DNA from 2 places in the Arthrobacter arabinosi genome. Region 2 is predicted to be linked to the other one. Evidence: predicted binding sites of a transcription regulator. Region 2 holds the regulator's gene; the other holds the start of a gene.
The links. Region 2 encodes HspR, which represses chaperone genes until heat shock. Its sites were predicted from a motif close to AAGTTGAGTCNNNNNGACTCAACTT; they were not measured.

Region 1 (4,404 bases), on a different contig from region 2:
GGGAGCAGGATCAGCCACGGCGACCAGGTCCGGCGCTGGAAGAAGGTGGGGAAGCGCTGCGCGAGGAACGCGTAGAGCGCGAGCGGGACGATCGCGACCAGCAGGGGCGGGACGGAGATGTCCTCCGAGTAGAAGAACGCGATGATACTGATGGCCAGGAGGTCGTCCACGACGGCGAGTGTCAGCAGGAAGATACGCAGGGCGCTCGGGAGGGACGATCCGACGACGGCGAGGACGGCCACGGCGAAGGCGATGTCGGTCGCGGTCGGGATGGCCCAGCCGCGCAGTGCCTCAGGGCCCGCACTCAGCGTGATCGCGACGTACACCAGGGCGGGCACGGCGACCCCGCCGATCGCCGCCGCGACGGGCACGATCGCGCGGTCGAAGGTGCGCAGGTCACCGGCGACGAACTCACGCTTCAGCTCCAGTCCCGCAAGGAAGAAGAAGATGGCGAGCAGGCCGTCCGCGGCCCACGCCCCGACGCTCAGCTCGAGGTGCCAGGGCTCGTAGCCGAACCTGAAGTCACGGACCGCGAAATAGGTGTCCGCTGCGGCGGTGTTCGCGAGGACGAGCGCCAGGACGGTGGCGAGGAGGAGGAGCCCTCCGCCGACGGTCTCCTTGCGCAGGATGCCGGAGATCCGCAGGTGTTCGGGGTAGCTGCTGCGTGCGAAGACGGTGGCGTCGCGGGGTGTGCCGGGCGGATCGGACGGCATACGTGTGGAGGTCATGGTTTCCTGGGGTCGGGCTCGCTCGAGAGAGCGCCGACCAGACTTCCCGGCTCACCAAGAGTTCCAGCATAGCGGGCCGCAGGACCGGAGGGGCGGTGAGGACGCTCCGTTCCCGGCCTTGCGCTGCCTGCCGTTCCTCCCGACGGACACCGTCATCGCTCAGGGAGCGAGGATGTCGGCCAGTTCCCCGATCGTCGACACCTCGTGATCCGGGCGCGCCATGGCGGCAGGGTAGGGCGAGCCGGCGCGGTTCAGCCACGCCGTCCTCAGGCCCGCCCGCGCGGCGCCCTCGATATCCCACGGGTGGGCGGCGACGAGCACGACGTCGTCCGCCGTCCGCCGCACCGTCCCGAGGGCGTAGGCGTAGGACTCCGGCGCGGGCTTCCACCGCGGTGCGTCCTCGACGGACAGGACGGGGCCCATCTCCTCCCGGATCCCGGCCCGCTCGAGGAGGGCCTCCGCCGTCGCGGCGGCCCCGTTGGTGAGGGCCGCCAGTTCGATGCCCCGGGCGGCAAGGGCGCGGATCCCCTCGACGACGTCCGGGTGGACCGGCAGCTCCTGGAACCTCGTCATCACGTGCCCGATGGCCTCCCCGGCGTCACGGTTGAGCAGCTGGTCGGCGAGGACCGTGCTCAGGGCGTCCTCGGCGACGTCGGCGAAGGGCGTGTTCCCGCCGGCTGCCGTGAGGGCGAACCCGTCACGGAGCACCGACGCGAACCACAGGGCGGCCAGGTGGCCTGGAGCGCCGATCTCCTCGAAGTGCTGGGACATCCGCCCCAGGTCCGAGAGGGTCCCGTTGACATCGAACACCACGAGGCCCGGGCCCATTACTGGCGGTATCCCTCCACCTGGCTGACGGGACGGGCGTCGGCGTCGGCCGGGTCCTCCCCGGCCGACGCCTTCGCGCGGCGCTGACGCAGCAGGTCCCAGCACTGGTCGAGATCCTCCTCGACACGCTTGAGGCGGGTGGCGTGGTCCTGGTGCTCCGCGCCGGCGTCCTGGGGCTGCTCACGGAGTTCGTGCTCTTCCTGAACGAGTGCCTGGATGCGCTGCAGGAGATCCTGGTTGTCCATGGTGCTGTCCCTTCGGGGTGCGGTACCGGGTGGGCGCGGAAAACGCTCAGCAGGCTTTGCTTCAGGCTACTGAGGCGGCGCAGCGATGGCCAGCACGACCGCCGTGCAGGCGGTGGTCGCCCTTGTGCTTCGGGGGAATTTGGCGGGACGCCCGGATGGCCTAAGCTATGGGAGAACCAATTGCCTGTGTAGCTCAGTCTGGTAGAGCACCCGCTTCACACGCGGAAGGCCCGGGGATCGAGGCCCCGCGCAGGCACGAGGATCGGCTGGAGACAGCACAGGAAAGGCCCGTACCGCTACGTCGGTACGGGCCTTTCCTGTGCCCGGAGGATTTCGCCCCGGGCGAACACGCCTCCTTAGCACTCGGCTGGTCCGAGTGCTAACATTTTGCGTAGTTGAGCGGAGGGCGCTCAACTACGACGATCCAACCACCTGCCGGTGGCATCAGCGAAGGAGTTGTTTCCCGTGGCCATGAAATTCGATCCGTTCCGTGAGCTGGACCGCGTTACCGGCGCCCTGCTGGAGGGCCGCTCCGGCCTGCGCCTCATGCCGATGGACCTCTACCGCGAGAGGGACCACTACGTCCTCTCCGCGGATCTCCCGGGCATCGACCCCGGGTCGGTCGACATCGACGTCGACGGCCAGCTCCTCACCATCCGTGCCGAGCGCACTCTGCGCAGCGCGGAGGGCGTCAAGTGGCTGACCCGCGAGCGCGAGAGCGGCTCGTTCCTGCGCCAGCTCAACCTCGGCCAGGGCGTCGACACGGAGGGCATCGCCGCCCGCTACGAGAACGGGGTCCTCAGCGTGACGATCCCCGTCATCGAGCGCGCGAAGCCCCGCAAGATCGAGGTGATCAGCGGTGAATCCGCTGAATCGGTCCAGTCGTCCGTCACGGACGCGGCCCCCCAGGGCGCCGTCGACGCGTAGGACCGCCCGCCACGGATACCCCCGGGCGCCCGCCCGGGGGTATCCGGCGTCCACCCCAGGTTCCCCTTGCACACCGGGCGGCCGGGTGCGAAGGATGGGGGCATGGACTTCACACCGAGCAAAGCAATCGTCACCGGTTCCGATTCCGGCATCGGCCGCGCGACGGCCGTCGCCCTTGCCGCGGCAGGCTGCGACGTCGGCGTCACCTGGCACTCCGACCAGGAGGGAGCCGAGGAGACCGCCCGCCTCGTGCGGGAGAAGGGCGTGCGGGCCGCCGTCGCGCAGCTCGACACCACGGACGCGCCCGCCTGCGGCGACGTCGTCGACCAGCTCGCGCACGAGCTCGGCGGCCTCGACGTCTTCGTCAACAATGCCGGCGTCAACGGCGGCACCATGTTCATGGAGACGGACTGGGACACGTGGCGCGGCACGATGGGCGCGAACCTCGACGGCGCGTTCGTCTGCCTCCAGCGGGCCGCGCGGCACATGATCGACGGCGGCCGGGGCGGGCGCATCATCGCAGTGACCAGCGTGCACCAGGAGCAGCCGCGCGTGGGCTCGGCGGCGTACGACGCCTCGAAGCACGGACTCGGTGGCCTGATCCGGACCATCGCCCTCGAACTGGCGGATCGGGGCATCACCGCCAATGCGGTGCTGCCCGGTGAGATCAACACGCCCATGAACGACTCCGAGGAGAAGGACCCCCACTCCATGGACCGCCCTGGCATCCCGCTCGGCCGCCCCGGCGCACCCGAGGAGATCGCCGACGTCGTCGCGTTCCTCGCCTCCGGCGCCTCCAGCTACGTCAATGGTGCCTCGTTCGTCGTCGACGGCGGCATGCTCCTCATGGGCCCCCAGGCGGGATCGCATCTGACGAGCGGAGCATGGCGGACCCTCTGACGGCGTCGGGGCGGGAACCGCACCAACCTTCAGCAGGCATTCACGCGCCGTTCAGGAAGCGCGGCTACGGTGGAATCCCGGAACCTCCCGAAAGGCCCACCATGGACGCTCTCCCCCCAGCCCCCGATGTCGAGCTCCAGGACTGGTCGGGCTTCACGCGCGGCCAGGACGTCGTCCTCCACCACGCCACGCGGGCCCAGCTGCACGGTGTCCTGGACATGAGGACCGACGACGCCTCCGTGGTGTGGATCAGGCTGAGCGACGGCGGTGGCCGCCGCCTCGTCCACCGGGGCGACGGCTACCGCCTCCGCCACGCCTGACCCGCCCCCGAGGGCGTTCGTCCACCGGCTGTCCACCTTGGGTTCACCGATCAGCCACCTGTAACGTTGCGGTGGTGAGAATTCGTGCCGCCCTGTCCCTGTCGCTCGCCGTCGTCCTCGGCCTGACCGCCTGCGGGTCGGACTACCCCCTCGGACCGGAGCAGAAGGCGGCGGCGCAGCGCGGCGACACGAGCCTCCAGGGAGCGGTGACGGCCTCCGGCTCCTCCGCCCAGGGGCCCGCGATGGATGCCTGGCGGACGGGACTCTCCGCGCTGTATCCGCGTGCGCAGGTCCAGTACTCACCCGACGGTTCCGGAGCGGGGCGCGGTGCGCTGCTCGCGGGTGCCGTGGGGTTCGCCGGCTCGGACGCCTACCTGAGCGACGAGGAGCTCGCGGAGTCCACGGAGGCGTGCGGGCCGGGTGGCGCCTTCAACATCCCCGCCTACGTCTCGCCGA
Region 2 (4,404 bases):
TTCTTCCCGAGCGTCACCGTCGTCAGGCCGGCCAGATGCGGGTACCGGGCGGCGAGCTCGGCGGGCAGGGCGTCGCTGCCGCGCGCGAGGTCGATGTACGTACCGCCCGTGACGCCCTCGTCGTCGGCGACGAGTCCGCCCTCCGGGGCGGAGTAGAGCCGGAAGCGGGCGTCGGCGGGCACGTCCGGGCCCCACGCGAGGGTGTCCGCGGTCAGCCAGTGCGCGGACGTCGATCCCGTGGGCGCGGAGGGCGCGTCGCTCGAGATGACGTGCGTGCGGTGGTTGTAGGTGAAGGTCACCGGACCGCCCGGCGCCTGCAGCGCCAGGTTCGCGCCTCCGGCAGCGCCGTCGGCGCCGTAGTTCTCACCCCAGGACTCATTCAGCGCCACCTTGTACTCGTAGGATCCGGCGGGGACGTCGAAGGTCGCCGACCAGGTGTCCGGAGAACCGGCCACGGGTACGAGTCTGGTGGCCGCACACTCCGGCTGCCAGTCGCCGGGGCACCCGAGTTCTCCTTGCAGGGAGCCCACGAGCGCCACCGTGCCCGGCGTGGTGGTGTGGTCGGCCAGCGCGGGAGCGGGCGTGAAGGTCGCGAGAAGGGGTGCGGCCAGGACGACGGCGGCCAGCCGGGACCCGCGCCGCAGGGCTGGTCTCCCGCCGGTCCGGTCGGTCTCCGAGGTGTTCAGGGTCATGGTGGTCCTTCCCCGGCCGTGCGTCGCTGCAGGCCGGACTGGGGGTGGGTACCTCGATCATAGGGACGCCGCACGGCGAGCAACAGGACTTTCCAAAACTTTCACGCAATCTTTCTGATGCCGATCCGGGGCTGCGTTAGATTGGGACCATGACCCCCGCCAAGCGCACCGAGCGGCCGCGCCTGGACGACGTCGCCCGCACCGCGGGCGTGAGCGTCCCCACCGTGTCGCGCGTGCTGAACGGCAAGGGCGGCGCCTCGCAGGAGACCCGGCACGCCGTCCTGGCGGCGATGGACAGCCTGGGCTACGAGCGGCCCGCCCGCTCCGCCGGCCGCTCCAAGGGGCAGATCGGCGTCGTCGTCCCGGACCTCGTCAACCCGATCTTCCCGGCGTTCGCGGGTGCCATCGCGGCCCTGCTGGCGCCCAACGACTACATCCCCGCCCTGTGCACCCTGCCCGGCGGAGGCATCACCGAGGACGAGTACGTCGCCCTCATGCTGGACCAGGGCGTCAGCGGGATCATCTTCGTCTGCGCCGCACACTCCGACGGCCGGGCGAGCATGGAACGCTACCGGCGCCTGCGCGGCCGCGTGCCGTTCGTCCTCGTCAACGGGTCCCGGCCGGAGATCGACGCCCCGTCCGTCGCCAACGACGACGCCTCCGCCATCCGCACGGCCGTCCGGCACCTCGTGGCGCAGGGCCACCAGCGCGTCGGCTTCGCGACGGGGCCCGACCGCTTCATCCCCACCCGGCGCAAGCTGGAGGGATTCCGGTCGGGCCTCACGCAGTTCCTCGGCGAGGACGACGGCGAATCACACGTCGCGACGAGCATGTTCACCATCGAGGGAGGGCAGAGTGCTGCGAACGAGCTCATCGACAGCGGGCACACGGCGATCGTCTGCGCCTCCGACGTCATGGCCCTCGGCGCCGTCCGCGCCGCGCGGACGCGCGGCCTCCGGGTCCCCGAGGATATCTCGGTGGTCGGCTTCGACGACTCCCCGCTCATGGCCTTCACCGATCCCCCGCTGACGACCCTGCGGCAGAACGTGGCGGCGATGGCTGAAGCCGCCGTCCACGCCCTGGTCACGGAGCTGGACGGGGACCGGGCGCCGCGGAACGAGATCCTGTTCCAGTCGGACCTGGTGGTCCGCGGGTCCACCGGGGCGGGACCCGCGGTGCGGGCCGGCGCCCACCCCTAGGACCGATACGTCTCGTCCCCTGCCCGGCTGCACGCGGGCGGTATGCGCGGCGGCGCGCTCAGTTGCGCGGCTGCTTCGCGGTACGCGCCGGCTCGGGACGCCACACCATCAGGGCCTGGCTGCGGGCGCGGGGGCGCTGCCCGCGGACGAGGGTGACGACGTCCCCCGCCAGGCCGGCAGCGAACACCCGGCTCGACTCGGCCTGCACGCGGCGAGCCGACAGTTCCGCGGTCAGCTCCGCGACGCGCGACTGCAGGGCCGCGACCTGGTTCTCGAGGTCGAGGATCCGCCGGATGCCCTCGAGGGACACGCCCTCCTGCGACAGTCGCTGGATCTCGCGCAGCGTGCTGACGTCCTTCTGCGAGTAGCGCCGGGCGCGGCCCGGTGCCCGGCTGGGCGTCACGAGGCCCAGGCGGTCGTACTGGCGGAGCGTCTGGGGATGCATGTCCGCGAGCTCGGCAGCCACGGAGATGACATAGACGGGTACCGTGTGGTCCACCCTGGTCTCCTTCCGTCCCCGGCACTCCCGGGTAGTGCTCGTGCTGCAGGGCTCGGACGTACTGCTACAGGCGCGCCTTCGCGGCCAGGCCCGCCCGCGGATCGGCGTCCCGCGTGGCGGCGCGGAACGCGTCCACGGCGTCCTGCGCCTCCTTCGACAGGTTCTGCGGGACGACGACGTCGACGGTCACCAGCATGTCTCCGGTGGTCTTCGACGTCTTGACCCCTCGGCCCTTCAGCCGGAGGGTCCTGCCCGACGGCGTGCCGGCGGGAACGCGCATCGTGACCATCTCGCCGGAGAGCGTCGGCACCTGGATCTCGGCGCCGAGCGCCGCCTCCGGGAAGCTGACAGGTACGTGTACACGGATGTTGTCGCCGTCGCGCTTGAAGAGCGGGTGCTCCTTCACGCTGACACTGACCATGAGGTCGCCGGGGCCGGCCTGGCCCGGCTGGCCCTTGCCCTTGACGCGGACCTTCTGGCCGTCGCGGATGCCTGCCGGGATGCGCACGTCGATCTGCTCCCCGGAGGGTTCGCGCAGGCCGATCGTCGTGCCGTTGATGGCACCCGCGAAGGAGATGGACGTGCTCGCCGTGCGGTCCGCGCCCTTCTGCGGGCGCGTGGACTGGAAGCCGCCGGGGAAACCGCCGCCGCCCATGCCCCCGCCGCCGAACAGGTCGGCGAACTCCGGGGGCAGGTTGCCGTTCGAGAAGCCCGTGCGCTGGCGGGTGCCGGCGCCCTGGCCGAAGAGGTTGCCGAAGACGTCCTCGAAGCCGCCGCCGCCGCCCGGGCCGCCGCCGGCCCCGCCGGCGGAGAAGCGGGCGCCGCCGCCCATCGCGCGGATAGCGTCGTACTGCTGGCGCTGCTCGGCGTCGGACAGCACGGAGTAGGCCTCGGAGACGTCCTTGAACGTCCGCTCCGACGCCGCAGCCCCCTGGTTCTGGTCGGGGTGGTGCTTGCGGGCGAGCTTCCGGTACGCCTTCTTGATGTCGTCACCGGACGCGTCCTTGGAGACACCCAGGATCTTGTAGAAATCCTTGTCGACCCAATCCTGACTGGCCAATGGGCGTCTCCTTCCGTTGTACTGCTGAAAAATTGGGGCCGACGTGGTGGTCGCAGCTTCCTGCACCCACCACGTCGGGAAAGCCGGGTGGGGTGGTCTTCTGTAGGGCCTTTAATATTCCTCCGCGAGCTCTGCGAGCGCAGGAATTTCGTTGGCCCGGGAAGACCATCCCACCCGGCGGGAAGAGCTACTCGGGCACTGCCACGATCACCTGGGCGGCCCGCAGGACGCGCTCCCCCTTGCGGTACCCCGCGCGGAGGATCTGGCTGACACTGTCGGCCTGCACGTCCGCGCTGGGCTGCTGCATGAGCGCCTCGTGGATGGTCGGGTCGAACGCGACGCCCACCTCGTCGATGGGGGTCAGCTCGTACGTCTTCAGGACGTTCTCGAGCTTCCCGGCGATCGCCGCGAACGGGCCCTCCGCGAGGTCGCCGTGCTGGCGTGCGGCGTCGATGTCGTCGAGGACGGGCATCAGCGAGTTCAGGACGCCGATGACCGCCTGGTCGCGGGCGACGTCCCGGTCACGCTCGACGCGCCGCCGGTAGTTGACGTACTCCGCCTGCAGGCGGAGCAGGTCGTTGCGGAGCTCGGCGACGACGTCCACCGCGGGGTTGCTCTCGCCGTCGGCGCCTGCCTCGTTCAGGATGGCCTCGGCCTGGGCCAGTGCATCCCCCTCGGAAGCGTCGGCCGCCGGAGCGGCCTGCGCCCCGGCCGCGGATTCCTCCGCGGCCGGCTCGCCTGCGTCCTTGTGCTGCCCACGGACTTCGCCTGTCTCAGGGTCGATCTTCCGGTTGTCGGATGAGGTCACCGGCTCTGACTGGTGCTCTTCTTCATTTCCGTGGTGCGGCATGACTACTTCTTCTCGTTGGTGTCTTCGTCAACCACCTCGGCGTCGACGATGTCCTCGTCGGCACCGGCGGAGGCTGGCTGGTCGTCGGCGGACGGGGCGCCGGG

Region 1: the regulator HspR is predicted to act here: its motif matches at 2,194-2,218, upstream of ACX80P_RS12200 (Hsp20/alpha crystallin family protein).

The regions. Positions count from the first base shown of each region.
Region 1 covers NZ_JBTNDF010000004.1:170,113-174,516, reverse strand. The annotation lists gene nhaA (Na+/H+ antiporter NhaA) at 1-728, opposite strand, end outside; gene ACX80P_RS12215 (haloacid dehalogenase type II) at 888-1,556, opposite strand; gene ACX80P_RS12210 (DUF2630 family protein) at 1,556-1,801, opposite strand; tRNA gene ACX80P_RS12205 (tRNA-Val) at 1,984-2,057, shown strand; gene ACX80P_RS12200 (Hsp20/alpha crystallin family protein) at 2,273-2,728, shown strand; gene ACX80P_RS12195 (SDR family oxidoreductase) at 2,831-3,628, shown strand; gene ACX80P_RS12190 (hypothetical protein) at 3,730-3,948, shown strand; gene pstS (phosphate ABC transporter substrate-binding protein PstS) at 4,023-4,404, shown strand, end outside.
Region 2 covers NZ_JBTNDF010000003.1:456,980-461,383, forward strand. The annotation lists gene pulA (pullulanase-type alpha-1,6-glucosidase) at 1-692, opposite strand, end outside; gene ACX80P_RS10060 (LacI family DNA-binding transcriptional regulator) at 842-1,891, shown strand; gene ACX80P_RS10065 (heat shock protein transcriptional repressor HspR) at 1,950-2,390, opposite strand; gene ACX80P_RS10070 (DnaJ C-terminal domain-containing protein) at 2,455-3,450, opposite strand; gene ACX80P_RS10075 (nucleotide exchange factor GrpE) at 3,638-4,300, opposite strand; gene dnaK (molecular chaperone DnaK) at 4,303-4,404, opposite strand, start outside.